3 regions of the Alteribacillus bidgolensis genome follow, and region 1 is predicted to be linked to each of the others. Evidence: riboswitches for the same ligand, from Rfam matches in the RefSeq annotation. Region 1 holds a riboswitch; each other region holds the start of a gene.
The links. A riboswitch is a leader RNA that binds a small molecule or an ion and turns the genes downstream of it on or off. The one in region 1 is predicted to bind cobalamin.
Positions count from the first base shown of each region.

Region 2: another riboswitch for cobalamin. It lies ahead of cobJ (precorrin-3B C(17)-methyltransferase); the one in region 1 lies ahead of CEF16_RS10945 (ABC transporter substrate-binding protein).
Region 3: another riboswitch for cobalamin. It lies ahead of CEF16_RS03065 (ABC transporter substrate-binding protein); the one in region 1 lies ahead of CEF16_RS10945 (ABC transporter substrate-binding protein).

Region 1 is NZ_KZ614149.1:2,193,222-2,198,421, reverse strand. It holds gene CEF16_RS10970 (DUF2975 domain-containing protein) at 15-491, shown strand; gene CEF16_RS10965 (helix-turn-helix domain-containing protein) at 502-723, shown strand; partial or broken gene CEF16_RS23270 (DUF817 family protein) at 810-1,262, shown strand; gene CEF16_RS10950 (DUF3995 domain-containing protein) at 1,462-1,974, shown strand; cobalamin riboswitch at 2,412-2,622, shown strand; gene CEF16_RS10945 (ABC transporter substrate-binding protein) at 2,787-4,328, shown strand; gene nikB (nickel ABC transporter permease) at 4,341-5,200, shown strand, end outside.
Region 2 is NZ_KZ614149.1:796,873-802,072, reverse strand. It holds gene cobK (precorrin-6A reductase) at 1-231, opposite strand, end outside; gene CEF16_RS04130 (sirohydrochlorin chelatase) at 228-1,130, opposite strand; gene cobJ (precorrin-3B C(17)-methyltransferase) at 1,144-2,763, opposite strand; cobalamin riboswitch at 2,944-3,141, opposite strand; gene CEF16_RS04120 (cold-shock protein) at 3,327-3,524, opposite strand; gene CEF16_RS04115 (hypothetical protein) at 3,779-4,333, shown strand; gene CEF16_RS04110 (Crp/Fnr family transcriptional regulator) at 4,380-5,090, opposite strand.
Region 3 is NZ_KZ614149.1:570,296-575,495, forward strand. It holds gene CEF16_RS03055 (ATP-binding protein) at 1-1,653, shown strand, start outside; gene CEF16_RS03060 (class I SAM-dependent methyltransferase) at 1,683-2,411, shown strand; cobalamin riboswitch at 2,470-2,657, shown strand; gene CEF16_RS03065 (ABC transporter substrate-binding protein) at 2,787-3,761, shown strand; gene CEF16_RS03070 (FecCD family ABC transporter permease) at 3,745-4,788, shown strand; gene CEF16_RS03075 (heme ABC transporter ATP-binding protein) at 4,811-5,200, shown strand, end outside.

The DNA.
Region 1 (5,200 bases):
GTGAGGTGCTTTTTATGAAACAAGGGTCAACACTCTTTTTAAGATTGGCTGTTTTTCTAATTGGAACTCCAGTTCTTGCTTTATGTATATTTGGCTTACCTTGGTTAGCGAATAACCCAATAAATCCAGATTATGCCCATATACTATATCCCATTTTAATCATTATGTATGTATCAGTGATACCGTTTTTCGTTGCGTTGTATCAGGCGTTCCGACTTCTAAGCTATATTGATAAGAACAAAGCGTTCTCTAATATTTCTGTAAGAGCTTTAAAGAAAATAAAATACTGTGCAATCATAATCAGCGGTTTGTATGTGGCAGGTTTGCCTTTCTTCTATATCTTTGCACAGTTAGACGATGCCCCAGGTCTTGTGATAATCGGAATGATTCCAATTTTTGCTTCGGTGGTTATAGCTGTCTTTGCTGCTGTTCTTCAAAGGCTTTTACAAGAAGCGATTGATATAAAATCAGAAAATGACTTAATAGTCTGAGGTGAAAACAATGGCGATTATAATCAATATTGATGTGATGTTAGCTAAAAGGAAAATGAGCGTAACAGAACTTTCGGAGAGAGTTGGAATAACAATGGCTAACCTGTCTATATTGAAAAATGGAAAGGCAAAGGCGATTCGATTATCAACTTTAGAGGCGATTTGTCAAGCTTTAGAATGTCAACCCGGTGATATTTTAGAATACCGAAGTGATGAAGAAACCCAAAATTAATAAAGAAAAACTTTGGAGGCTTAAATCATGAGAGCTTAAAACAACTCGTTGGTTTTGGTTGGGAGCAGGCCCTATCATGTTTGCCTTTGGTGGTTGTACCTCTTGGAGCTGCAATTCATTTGAATTTTTTTACCACCATTATTGGATTGACTTTCGTTAGTGGTTATCTGGACTTGTTATTCTCGTCTTTTGGCAATCATGGCTCACATACGAAATTGAAGGAACTCGTTACCGTATGCCGCTCGCCCCTTTGTGCTCATCGGATTTTTTATTCTTTAGGAAAATTTAATTTTGCTAAAGGATCAAAGTATAAGCAAAACTACGACTTCCACCATAAGGACTTGGCGGTAAGTCGAGTTTTTCTAATATGGATAGCTGGAAATATAGCAACATTCTTTGGAGCTTGGGAATATCCAAATCAAACTGATGCATGGAGTCTCGTTCATCTAGAAAAGGTGAGTTCATGGCTCTTTTTAGTGATTGTTAGCTTCTTTCTTATAGTAGTGACGTTAAAGCAGGTTATAGGAAAAATTCCATGAGATTCTCCGCGTACAGAATTCCGAATAAGATAAATTGGGAAAAGGAACTTTCGAATTGTTGTTTTTTTAAAGGAGACTCCTTCTTTTTTTGCTGTTAAAAGTAAGTTTGGATTAAAAAAAGAGATTAATAATAAAAAATTGAAGTGAAATTTCTGTTGTGATTGTTCTGAAACTTTCAAAAGTTGTGGTATACCATTTTTTGATAAATTTTATGTTGTTTATGAAAGGAGTTATTACAATTAAAAAGAATAATGATAGTCGTCCTCAAAGTAAATCAAAAAAATGGTTATTTTTTACTGGATTTGCAGCGTTTGCTTGGTCGACTCTTTTCGGATTAGTTCACATTTACTGGGCTGCAGGGGGCACTGCAGGATTTGAAGGGAGGACGATGAGTGAAGAGTTATTTGTGATTAATCTAATGACAATAGTGCTATGTTTTATTGCTGCTTTTATTGCTCTTGCACTTGTTCAAGCATGGGGAAGAAAGTTTCCATCTTGGTTGTTGCTCACTTTAGCATGGATTGCGTGTGTAGTATTGGGCCTGCGTGGGGGTATAGGAGCTATTCAAAGCATGCTGCAAGTAGAACCAGTTCCGTTACTATTAATTATTGTTGAACCGTTTTTCTTGTTAGGAGGTATTTTATTTGGACTTGTTGCTTTTCTTTACATTTATACTAACAGTAATGGGAGAATAAAAAAAGGAATGGAATGAAATGAGGTAAACCTTCCATTATTCATGAATAGGGCGCGCGACAAGTTCTTTTATAAATACTTTCTAGCGTTAAAAGCAGGAATTTTACCAGAATACATTGTTTTCTAAAACCGTCTCGTCAATACTCCTTCATGCGCTGAGGGTATGAAGCACAGATGGATCCGGCAGAACGGAGGCTGAAGCCATTCGGCAAGAAAAGGTATGCCAACGGATATACCGCACGGCTGAAAAACTAGATAAGGTGAGAGTCGTTCTTTGAGATAGGAACTACTAACTTCCGAATGTAAGGGTCTATATTAGAATGACGCTAAAGCCGGTGATGTCTATATATTTTTACGTCACAACTCTTTTGGATTATTGGAGGAATAGATTGACATTAAATACGTGAAAAGCTATTCTTATGTTAAGGTGAATTTCAGATTTATAGTTTTTCAACTGAATAGTGAAAGAAAATAGGTGCTGGAGAAAGCGAAACTCGCTGAATCTACTTAAAAGGGAAGTCGGTTAGAATCCGACACGGACCCGCCACTGTATGGGGTGTCAGCTACAGCTGCTGATTCCTTTCAAAACACCACTGGGTATGCTGCCTGGGAAGGTTTGAAAGGACATGCCCTAAGTCAGGAGACCTGCCTATTTTAACATCACTGTTAGACCTACGGGACAATAGGGAGGTGGTTAGGATGCGAAAGCACTGAGTTTGCTGGAAAACGAGTGATCCGCAACGGAATTGTGCCTATATTAATGACAAGCATTTCTGACCTCTTTATCGACGGTTGAAATGCTTTTTTTGTTGGTCTAAAAAGGAGCAAATTATGAAAAATGCATGGAATTTTATTTTTATTGTGATTAGCCTTCTGTTTATGACGGCTTGCCAAAACGATTCTGTTTCTGAGGAAAAAAACGGCTCTAATGAAAAGGCAGCAACGAATGATGAGAGGTTTACTGTGGCGTTTACATGGAGCCCGGCAAACCTGGACCCTCACGGAAGGGAAAGCTGGGAAGTCATGAGGGCTGGTATTGCTGAAACCCTTGTACGATTAGATGAAAATCTTGAGCCGTCGCCGTGGCTGGCAAAAGATTGGGAACAGGAAGATGAAAACACGTGGATTTTCGAATTGCAAGAAAACGTCACCTTCCATAACGGAAAGAAAATGAACGCCGAAAACGTGAAGGCTTCCCTGGAACGCTCGTTAGACATCAACCAAAAAACGGTCGATTTGCTTCAGTTAGAAACGATCGAAGTGGTGGATGATAATACGCTGAAGATGGTGACAAAAGAGCCGAACGCTGCTTTAATCCCGCATCTAGCTGACCCCTCCACCATCATTGCTGATGTTTCTACGATGAAAGACGATACTACCTCTCCGTCGCTTACTGGTGCTTTCCAGGTAAAAGAGTTTCATCAGGATGAGTCACTGATTGTCGAGCGATTTGACGAATACTGGGGAAAGCAGGCACTGCTATCCGAAATTGAAATTCGTTTTATTTCAGAGGGAGAAACGCGGTTAATGGCCTTGCAATCCGGCGAAGTACATGCAGCCACCGATATTCCGATAGATAATCTCCCGGTATTAGAAAACGACGATGATATAGAAGTGTTAACCACGCCATCGCTTCGTACTCACATGATGCTGTATAACCTGAAGTCACCGTTTTTTAAGGATTTGTCTCATCGAAAGGCCGTCAATGCTTCGATTCCAAAAGAGGATATTGTGCAGTCAGTCATGATGGGGAAAGGAACAGCGGCCAATAGCCCGTTTGCTGACGTTCTGCCATTTGGAGAAGTGGCAGAAGAAGAAACACAATCCATAGAAGAAATCATGAAAAAATCTGATTGGAATAAAAACGAATCAGGCTTGTGGGAAAAAGAAGGGGAGACTGTTGAATTGACTATGCTTACCTTTCCACAGCGGCCAGAGCTGACGGTTATGGGGGAAATTATACAAAATGAACTATTGGACCAAGGTATATCTGTCCATTTGAGGCAAGTGGAGAACATTGATGAGGCTCTTTCTTCAGAAAAGTGGGACATCGCCATGTACAGCATGTTGACTACTCATACTGGTGACCCCCAATATTTCCAGAATATCTTTTACCATTCGTCGAGCTCATCAAATGTGAGCAGCTACGAATCAGAGGATATGGATAGGATGATTGAGGAAATCAACCGAACGACAGACGTTGATAAGCGTAATGAATTGGCTGTGAGAATGCAGGAGCAGTTAAATGAGGATCTGCCACAGTCGTTTATTGTCTATCCAGATACAGTCTTTGCGGCTAGAAGTGAAGTGAAAGAATTTACCCCACACCCTATTGAATACTATTACATTCATCCTTTGATTGACTTGGAGTAATGACTGAGTGCAATGAGACTTATATACTTTTTAGGAGATCGGTTTTTACAACTTATAATTGTGGTGTTTACGGTATCAACGCTTACGTTTCTTTTGCTGCGTCTCACACCTGGTGATCCCGCTTATATTTTACTCCATGCCAATGATATGCCCGTTTCCGAAACTGCAATAGATGCACTTAGAGAAGATCTAGGGCTGACAGCACCACTATGGGTACAATACGGCCAGTGGCTTATGAACGTTTTTACTTGGCAATGGGGTGACTCTTACGTGTCAAATGAACCGGTCATCACAGAGTTACTCAGCAGGTTTCCCGCCACGGTTGAACTAGCGGCAGCGGGACTGCTGGTTATGCTGGCGGTTACAGTGGGGCTCGGGGTGTTAACAGCTGTTTTTTCAAACGGGTGGATTGATCGAACGGGAAGAGTTCTAGCTATTATCGGGGCAGCTGTCCCTTCATTCTGGCTTGCTTTATTGATGATTTATTTTTTTTCCGTTAAGCAGGGATGGTTTCCGACAATGGGGCGAGGGGAGTGGGAACATCTCGTCTTGCCGTCTTTGACGCTCGGTCTAGGGATAGGAGCAGTTTACGCCCGGGTTTTGCGGAAAAACATGCTAGAAATGTTTAATCAAAACTTCGTCAAAGCTTCAATGGCCCGCGGATTGTCGAAAAGTCATATTCTGATGTTTCAAGTGTTTAAACACGCGAGTATGCCGATTGTGACTATGCTCGGTACAAATTTTGCCTTCATGCTAGGTGGAAGCATCATCGTTGAGACAATATTTAACTGGCCGGGTCTTGGAAGCTATATCATTGAAGCGATAAATGCCAGAGATTATCCTGTTATTCAAGGATACGTGATTTTTGCCTC
Region 2 (5,200 bases), 1.4 Mb from region 1:
TTCTTCTGCAAACGGGTGAGACGCATCAACTACTACTCTGGCCATTTTTTCTTTTAACACTGACGTCATTTGATCTGCCGATAACCGTCCAGTTCTAGTGTTAATCCCGCTTGCTTCCAGTTTTTCAGCAGCTTCGTCTGTTACAACCGATGCTAAAAGGGAGTGCCCATCTTGATTTATCTTTTCAGCCAATTCTTTTGCATCACTTGTGCCTGCGAGCATAAATATCATGGCCGTTCTCCTTTCACCGTTTGAACTGCTTCTTCTTTGTCCTCGTTATGACTATGAGGATGATCGTGATCATGATGATGGTGATGATCAATTCCCATATGTTCTACAGCAAACAGTCTGTATTGACACATGTCACAATTTAAGCTCGCATTTCCTTGAAGTGCTTCTTTTGCTCTTTCTTCCAAAATGATTTCAAGCCGCGGATGAAAGCCAATTGGTTTCGTCATAGAAAAATCTAAACCTGGATATTCGGTTTCAAAAGCTGATAGTTTCTCATCCATTCGATCTACTAAAATACCGCTGAAGAAAAAGTACGGAACCATGATTATTCTCTTCGCTCCAAGCCGCGAAAGCCGGTTCACCCCTTCTTCTACTGTTGGTTTAGTAACACCGATATAAGAGATTTCCACTACCTGATGATCCAATTTTTCGGTAAGCAGCCGGGAAAGCTTAAACAATTCACTATTAGCATCTGCATCACTGCTGCCTCGTCCGACAAGAAGTACGGCGGTGTCTGCGTCTCCTTCCTCTGGCAGCATGGTTTCATCTGCTAACTTCTCCTGTAAAATATTTACCATTTCTGGGTGAATTCCAATTGGCCGTCCGTATGTAAAACGAACGTTTGGATACTTTTCTTTCGCTTCATCCATTGCATGAGGGATATGAATTTTGGAATGTCCTGCCGGGAAAAACATAATAGGAACCAATGCAACATTGTCAGCTCCTCGTTTAACACACGCGTCAATGCCATCTGATATCGTTGGCGCTGCAAACTCTAGAAACCCCGTTTCAACAATTGGTACGTCTATGGTCTGTTTTACTTTCTCTACAAACGATAATATATTCTCGTTTCCTTCTCGTTTACGGCTTCCGTGGCCAATAAAAAGTACAGCCTTCATTAGCTTCCTCCCTCTATTCGCATGGATTGTCCACTTTTACAGGTTCCGGCATCTTTTGATATTGGAAACCTTGAATATTTTGTATACGTTTAAAAAACTTGTGAAACCTTTCGTTTGGCAGCCCTTTTTCTCTGTATTCTTCAATGACGTTTACCATCGTTTCCACTAGTTTATCTGGTGAAAGACCTTCTGCTACGGGCTGGCCGGTATGAGCATTTCGTCCGGTTGTTTTTGCGCCTAGAAATAAGTCAAACGCACCTCTTCGGTAAATGATCCCAATATCATCTGTGACCGCACCATAACATGCCATTCCGCAGCCATTAAATCCTATATTCATTACCTTTGGAACTTTTAAACCTCCCAATTTTTCTTGTAATTCTTCTGCATATGGGATACCGTCTTTCTTTTCACCGTCACAAAAATCACATGCTTTCACATGTATGACATCTCCAACAGGAGAAATCAGCCACCCGTCCTGCTCAAGCTTTCTTGTAATCGTCTGCGGCTCATCCGTTTCTAGAGACACCTGTAAATAGTGGCTGGTTGTATAGGAAACTTCCCCCTTTTCACCAATTACCTCTGCTAAGAAAGCAAGCTGCTTTGCATTCACTTTTTTATTCCATACGCCTGGAGAAACAGCAAATTCAAAAACAGCCGTTTGTTTAAAAATAGGACTTTCATTTGCGGGCTTTTCAGGAGCTTTCCCCATTACAGCGGAAAGGGCTTCCTCAGCTAGTTCAACTGAGTTCAGGGACGTTAGTTTTTTTGGTGATACGGATGAATTAGCTTCCTCGTCTTTTCCGCCATGCATCGCCCAAGGTTCCGCTTCACGTTTCAAGCGCTGAGCTGGCTTTAAAGGCTGTTTTTCTTCTCCTAATGTATATTTCCGTTGATATCCTCGCGGAGTGATCATTTTTCCATCATAGTAAAATGTAGAATTATTTCCGATAATGACCGTCGTCAGCATTCCAATTTCATACTCAAGCATATGTTCAAGGTCCGTCATAACAATATGCTGTCTTTCTCGAAAAGCGCTTTTCACAAGGCCTACTGGCGTTTTCGGGTCACGGTGTTCTAATAAAATCCGCTGCGTTTCTTCTATTTGGCGTGTTCGTTTACCGCTTTTCGGATTATAAAGAGCGATAATAAAATCCGCTTTTGCTGCTGCTTCTACTCTTGTCATAATGAGTTCCCAAGGAGTTAGGTGGTCGCTGAGGCTGATAGTACAAGCATCATGCATCACCGGAGCACCTAGAAGGGAAGCACAAGAATTAATTGCTGAAACACCAGGTATAATTTCGACACTAATCCCTTCATCCTCTTTCCAGCCTTTTTCAATTAACACTTCGTAAACAAGACCAGCCATCCCGTATAACCCAGCATCTCCACTCGATATAACCGAGACTTTTTTTCCGTTTTCGGCTTGCTTGACAGCTTCTTGGGCTCTGCTTACTTCTTCTGTCATCCCTGTCCGCACTAACTCTTTCCCTTGTATTAAGTGGCTGACAAGATCCATATACGTTTTGTAGCCAATGACACTATCAGAGTCTACAATTGCTTCTTTTGCCCGGTGTGTCATATGGGCTTCATCACCTGGACCAAAGCCAACTACGAATATCTTTCCGGCTGTCATACATATCATCCTTTCATTTTAGAATTAGTGAAAGTTTATGAAACATAAAAAAGCATCTTTAACATTCATGGAGAATGTTAAAGATGCTTAGTATTCACGAGATTAATAGGTTGCTCCTGCGGTCAAACAGAGCAGTGAAAACCCACGCACTTTAACACCTCCCTATGGCCCGTAGGTTAAACGGTGTTGTTGAAAAAGGCAGGTCTCCTGGCTCCTGGTATTCATCAGCTTATCCTTCCCCCCGGTTTATGACGCCGAAAGTGGTTTAGCAAGCAGACAACCCAGTTACAGTGGCGGGACCGCGCCGGTTTTTCACCGGACTTCCCTATTAAGAAAACAGTTTCATAGGCTGTTTTCACCTTTTTCCAATATGCAGTTTTTTATGGTTATAAATATAGTCTATAAAAAACAGACTAGAATAAATTTCTATCATTGTCAATCTAATTTCACTCTTTGTCTCATTTTTCAGCAGACTCTAAAGTGGTATTCAAAAATAAAACCACCAAATAAAGTTTTGGTGGTTTGTATCCGTGCAGATGTTCAAATATATATGCTTGGGTGTATTATTTTTGTACGTTAGCTGCTTGTGGTCCGCGTTGACCGTCCACAATGTCAAAAGAAACGCTTTGTCCTTCTTCTAAAGTTTTAAACCCTTCGTCTTGAATAGCAGAGAAGTGTACGAATACATCGTCAGCACCTTCACGTTCAATAAATCCAAATCCTTTTTCTGCATTAAACCATTTTACTGTACCTTGTTCCATGTTCCATTTCCTCCTTGTGCGTTTAAAACACACAACATTTATTCTTAAATCTTGTTCTACTCTGCGGTAAGACGAAATAGGTTATCCCTTTTTCTAACTTTAAGAAGCATGAACAAACTTAAGTAAATTCACTTTACCATGTTTTTCAAATGAATGCAAGCACTCTTGCCAGAATCTTTTGTGATGCAAATCACAGATAGAATCAATATTTGTTGTTAGACTTTTGTTAAATTAAACAGTTAAGGAGGTTAACTATGCTTGAAGTTGCCCTCACCTTTCCAAATAAAGGGATAAAAGAGATTGACAATGCGTTTTATGATGCACATTTTTATAAAAATAAACAGAACTATGTCTTAAAAAGTATACTAGAATCCACCAATACAGAAGTAACAGGGAATATCATTTCTGCTTTCTCAAAAATCACCATTACTTTCTCTGAAAACCTTTCTATGAATGACTATCAGCTGATTAGAGAAGCAATATTTCTATTGGCTCACCATCTTCAAGCTGATATGGATGATACGAAAGCGTTCATGGGGTATTTAGAAAATGGACAAAAAGCGTATTTATTTCACGAATGGAAAAATTGGAAGGCCTTTCTTTTACATGCGAAGTATAAATCGATGAAAGGTCAGAAAGTGGAAGTAAAGAGCAAAGCAGGTGCTTGGCGGGGAATTTTACTAGATTATCAAGAAACATTTGTTAATAGCGAGTGTATAATAACCTATTGTACTTTATTAACTGCATTGGGTGAAAAAAGAGTGAACGGAAAGTTTCTTCATGTGGAAGCAACCGGTGAGTTTATCTAAAAAGAAAAGGAGAAGCTAAATGATTCGCTCATCTAGCTTTTCTGATTTATATTGTGCAGATTTCTACAGGACACTCCCCGCACTGTAAATAATCTTTTAAATAAGCAATATCAAGCAGTAAAATATGATTATCTTCGTAATCAATAACCCTTTCTTTTTTTAATTCATTCATCATCCGATTGACACCTTCTCTGGTTGTCCCTATATAATTTGCTAGATCTTGATTCGTCAGCTCTACTTCAATAAAAGTACCATGGTCATGCTCTACTCCATAAGAATTACCAAAACGGATTAATGTGGAATACAACCCTCCTTTTTTGCCGCAAAGCAGTAAATCACGGAATTTAGATTGAGTCGACTGCGTGTGGCTGGCAAACCATTTCATAAATGCCACAGCAATATCCCCATTCTCTCTAAATATTTTTTCTAAGGTCTTCCGGTCAAATCGTATTAACTCAGCCTCTTCTTCTACTGTCGCTGTAACGCTAATAGCCATTTCATTAAATAAGCCTACTTCTCCGACTAATTCATCTTTTTGTTTAAGGTGGACAGAAAATTCTTTTCCCTCTACCGTCATTTTGCTTAAACGGACAATACCAGAACGTATTAAATATACATATTCAGGGTCTTCTCCCTCTGTAAATAACACTTTCTTAGACTTTACTATTTGACTTGTCCCATTGGCTAGCAGCAGCTCTTTGTTCTCGTCGGTTAACTGGGCAAAGAAACGGTTGAGCTTAAGTTTCTTTTTAGGCATGTATTACCCTCTCTTTATAAAACGTTGTTAAAACAATTTCTTTTTTCTATTATCAATAGTTGAAATAACTAATTTTATAGTACATAATGCAGTATCGTCTGTAAATGAAT
Region 3 (5,200 bases), 1.6 Mb from region 1:
ACGAATCATGCAAATGTTATCGTTTCTGTATTAGAAGAGTATGACAATCCGTCTGAAGCGCTTAATACAGTGGAAAAAATTGCAGATTCGTATGATACGACTGTAGTTGTTTTTCAAAATGGAGAGGAATGGGAATCTTCCAATCCGGAAACAAAAATTCATCTGCCGCTATCCTTGTTTAAAGAAGACGAAAGGTTATCTCTTGATAGTGCTGACGAATCAGTTATAACTCATGGTGATTTTCCTGTATATGAAAATGGAGAAGAAATTCATAATGAGATTTTTGTGGTAGGGATGCCGTTTGAAACAACAGACGGAGAAGCAGGGTCATTATATCTTTATCAATCGCTGTCTATTATTGAAGATACAACCGGAGAAACAAAACAAATTATTTTATTATCTGCTGGAATAGCCATTATTTTAACGACAGTATTTGCTTTTTTTCTTTCTACTAGAATTACTGCACCTCTTCGTAAAATGCGCGAACTTGCGTTAGAAGTAGCAAAAGGAAATTTTGAAACAAAAGTTCCGATTTTAACAAATGATGAAATCGGTCAATTAGGTAACGCCTTTAATAAAATGAGGCGGGAATTAAACCAAAATATAACTGCTTTAAATCAAGAAAAAGAACAATTGAGCAGAATTCTAAGCAGTATGGCTGACGGAGTTATTACAATGGACAGAAAAGGGACAATAGTAGTGACTAATCCGCCGGCAGACCGTTTTTTACAGTCATATCAATATGAACACTATCATGAATTAAACAATGAAAAAGAGCTGCTTCCAAAAGAAGTTAAAAAATTGTTTCAAAGGGTTGTGGCGTTAGAACAAGAACAAATGATAGAAATGGACGTACAAGGCCGAAGTTACGTTGTACTAATGACACCGCTCTATGATAAACAATTTGTACGAGGTATTGTGGCGGTCATACGGGATATGACAGAAGAAAGGCAGCATGATAAACTTCGTAAAGATTTCATAGCTAACGTTTCACATGAGCTGCGCACCCCGATTTCTATGCTCCAAGGCTACAGCGAGGCAATTATCGATGATATTGCTGCTAGTGAAGAAGATAAAAAAGAAATCGGCCGTATTATTTATGATGAGTCTATGAGAATGGGCAGGTTGGTTAATGAACTTCTAGACCTGGCACGCATGGAGGCAGGTCATATACAACTAGAAAAACAGTGGATTCATATACCATCATTCAGCGAAAGAATTCATAAAAAATTCCAAGGTTTAGCTAAAGAGGCAGAGGTAGAATTGAAATTAATGCAATGTAATGAATTTGAACAAGCATATATAGACCCAGACCGTGTGGAACAAGTGATGACAAACCTTATTCATAACGCTATACGCCATACCAGTGTTCACGGCTATGTGAAGATGATGATTAATAATTCCGCTAACGGAATTACAGTAGAAATAAAAGATAGTGGTTCAGGAATACCAGAAGAAGACTTGCCGTATGTATTTGAGCGTTTTTATAAAGCAGATAAAGCAAGAACGAGAGGAAAAGGCGGCACGGGGTTAGGGCTTGCTATCGCTAAAAATATTGTCGAAGCTCATAGCGGTGAAATAACTGTTCACAGTAAGCTGCATGAAGGGACGACATTTCATTTTTATATTCCAAGAGAAAAAGATAAGGAATAAGAAATGCTTTAACATTTGGAGGAAACTCTATGAAATCATGGTTTGAAGAACATTTTCAAGAAGATTACCTGCGTATTTATGACCATAGAGACGAAGAAAAAGCAGCAAATGAACTAACTCATATTATGAAATATCTACCGCTTGAAAGAGGGATGAAAGCGATAGATTTATGCTGCGGAAACGGCAGACATGCAAGGTGGCTGGCAAGAAAAGGGCTGCATGTAACCGGTATAGATTTGTCACCAGCTCTATTAAAAAAAGCCATCGATTTAACCTCAGGCCTTCCCGTTCATTATCAGAGAGCAGATATTAGGGATGTGCCTTTGCTGCAGGAGTTTGACGCTGCCTTTAACTTGTTTACGAGTTTTGGATATTTTTCGGATGATGCAGAAAATGAACTTGTATTTACTCGAGCAGCAGAAGCATTGAAAAGCGGGGGCTGGTTTTGTTTCGATTATTTAAACCCTGCTTATGTTAAAAATACACTCGTTCCAAAAGATGAATCCATGAAAGATGGTCTGCACGTTATCCAAGAACGTGAAATCTCACCAGAGTTTGTTTTTAAGCGAATTACAATAAAAGAAGACGACACAAAAAGAGAATATCAGGAAAGTGTTAAGTTATACGAACAGGCGGCTTTAAAAAAAATGCTTGAAAGAAACGATTTTAACGTTTTGCACCTGTTTGGAGATTATGATGCTTCTTCTTATCATAGTGAGAATTCACCTAGACAAATTTTCATATGTCAAAAAAATTAATTAAAAATATATTTCATATGAAGTTTTTTTATGTATAATTAAAAAAGACTGTAAAATAAAATAAACGTATGCTAAAGGTCATACATGAAAATGTATGTTAAAAGGGAAGCCCGGTGTAAATCCGGCACGGTCCCGCCACTGTAATCGCACATTTGAATTTGTTCTTTATGCCACTGTCTAAAAGATGGACGGGAAGGCGAACATTTTCGCGTAAGTCAGGAGACCTGCCTTTAGCACGGTGATGAACCTTCGAGGAAAAGGTGCGGCCGAATGACTGATCTGTGCTGGTTACAGTAACATCAAGAACATTCCGCTCTCCTCTTCGAAGGGGAGTTTTTTTAGTATCCAATTACATATATACAAGGGGGAAATATTATGAAAAGGTGGATAGGATTCATTTTTACTTCTTTTAGTATTTTATTTTTGTCAGCTTGCGGGACGAGTGAAGAAAGTTCTTCTTCTGATATGAACGAAGAAAATGAACAAGAAGAGCAATCAGCTGGAGAATTTCCGATCGAGGTAACAGATGGCAGAGGTGAAGAAGTAAGTATTGATGAAAAGCCTGAGCGTATCGTTAGTCTTGTTCCAAGTAATACAGAAATAGCATTCGCACTAGGGCTAGGTGATGAAATCGTTGGGGTAACAGATTATTGCAATTACCCAGAAGAAGCAACAGAAAAGCAAAGTGTCGGAGATATGGATTTTGATGTGGAAACTCTTCTTTCTTTAGAGCCGGACCTCGTTTTAGCTCACGCTTCTTCGGCTCATGGTTCAGAAGAAGGCTTAAAGCAGATAGAAGAAGCTGGTATTGATGTATTAATCGTAAATGACGCTTCTTCATTTGAAGATGCGTATGGTTCCATCGAAATGATTGCACAAGCTACCGGAACAGAAGAAGAAGCAGAAACGATTATTTCAGATATGAAAGAGGATATCATAGAAATTGAAGAACAGGCAGAAAGTATAACGGAGGATGAGCGCAAAACGGTTTGGGTAGAAATACAGCCGCCTCCTGAAATCTTTACTACGGGACAAGGAACTTTTATAAATGAAATGCTCGAAACGATTAATGCAGAAAACGCAGCTGGAGAGGAAGAAGGCTGGATTCAATATAGTGAAGAAGAGGCAGTTGCGCTTAATCCAGAGGTTATTATAACCACGTACGGACATTATGTAGATGATCCATCAGCTGAAATCAAAGAAAGAGCTGGATGGGAACAGGTGCCTGCTATTGAAAACGATGATATTCATGATATAGACAATGATACTGTAAGTCGTCCTGGTCCGCGGCTGACTGAAGGTACTGAACAATTAGCTGAGCTGGTATATCCAGATGAATTCTCAAACTAGTAAAGCGATCCTTTGTTATTTAATCGGGGCAGTATTTCTTTTCGTTTGTATTAGCATTGGTATTTCAGCGGGCAGTTTATCGATTCCTTTTCTAACGAGTGCGGAAGTTTTATGGCGTTCGCTATGGAATTTGGATATGCCTGTCACAATAAACGAAACACATGCAACGATTATATGGAATATACGGCTGCCGCGCGTATTATTAGCTGCTCTAGTTGGCTCATCTCTAGCTTTAGCTGGAGCGGCATTTCAAGGTTTGTTAAAAAATCCTCTCGCAGATCCATATACACTTGGTGTATCGTCAGGGGCTGCTTTAGGAGCTGTTTTCGTATTATTTTTAGGGTTGTCGATTCCGCTTTTAGGCAGCTTTACTTTACCTGTAGTCAGTATACTTACTGGTTTTCTAACCTTGTTTTTCTTATTGGGTTTTGTACGTTTTATAGAAAAATCATTAACAACAGAAACCATTATATTAGCAGGTATCATTGTTAGTTCATTTTTAGGATCACTGATTTCGCTTTTAATTGCTTTAACAGAGGATGAGTTAAGGCAGATTATATCTTGGCTTATGGGCAGTGTAGCCATGAGAGGCTGGGACTATATATGGTTAAATGTCCCTTTTTTTGTATTAGGAGCAGGTTTGTTGTTCGCAAATAGAAAAGAGTTGAATGCGTTAGTGTTTGGAGAAGAAACGGCAAAAACGTTAGGCGTAGATACGGATAAACGCAGAATGACTATTCTAGCTGGTGCTTCTCTTTTAACCGGGGCAGCCGTTTCTGTGTCTGGAACAATTGGGTTTGTTGGACTAGTCATTCCTCACCTGGTTCGGCTTTTATTTGGCCCCGACCATCGGCTGCTTTTGCCAATGTCAATCTTTACGGGGGGAGGGTTTCTCGTCTTAACTGATTTAGCAGCCCGAACTATAATTTCTCCGAAAGAACTGCCTATTGGGGTTATAACGGCAATTATCGGGGCGCCAATATTCGGAATTCTTTTGTTTCAGCAGCGACTCAAAAGGATGAAATAATCAAATACCGCGGGGTGATGAGTTGCTCGAGTTAAAAGGTGTAGCTGGCGGCTACGGATCTGTTCCAGTAGTAAAGAATGTTAATTTTCAAGTGAATGCTGGTGAAATATTGGGAATTATCGGCCCTAATGGAAGCGGGAAATCAACATTATTAAAATTCATCTATGGATTTCTTCAGCCAGAAAAAGGTCAGATAGTGATTGATGATCAACCTCTTACCAGCTATTCTCAAAAGAACTTAGCCAAAAAGATTGCTGTTCTTCCTCAACAGACAGATAGTGCTTTTTCTTATACGGTAAGACAGGTAGTTGAGCTTGGAAGATATCCTCATCAAACCGGCTGGTTTTCTTCTAACAGTGAAAAAGATGAAAAAGTAGTCAATAAAGCTATGAACGATACCGGGGTTTTTTCA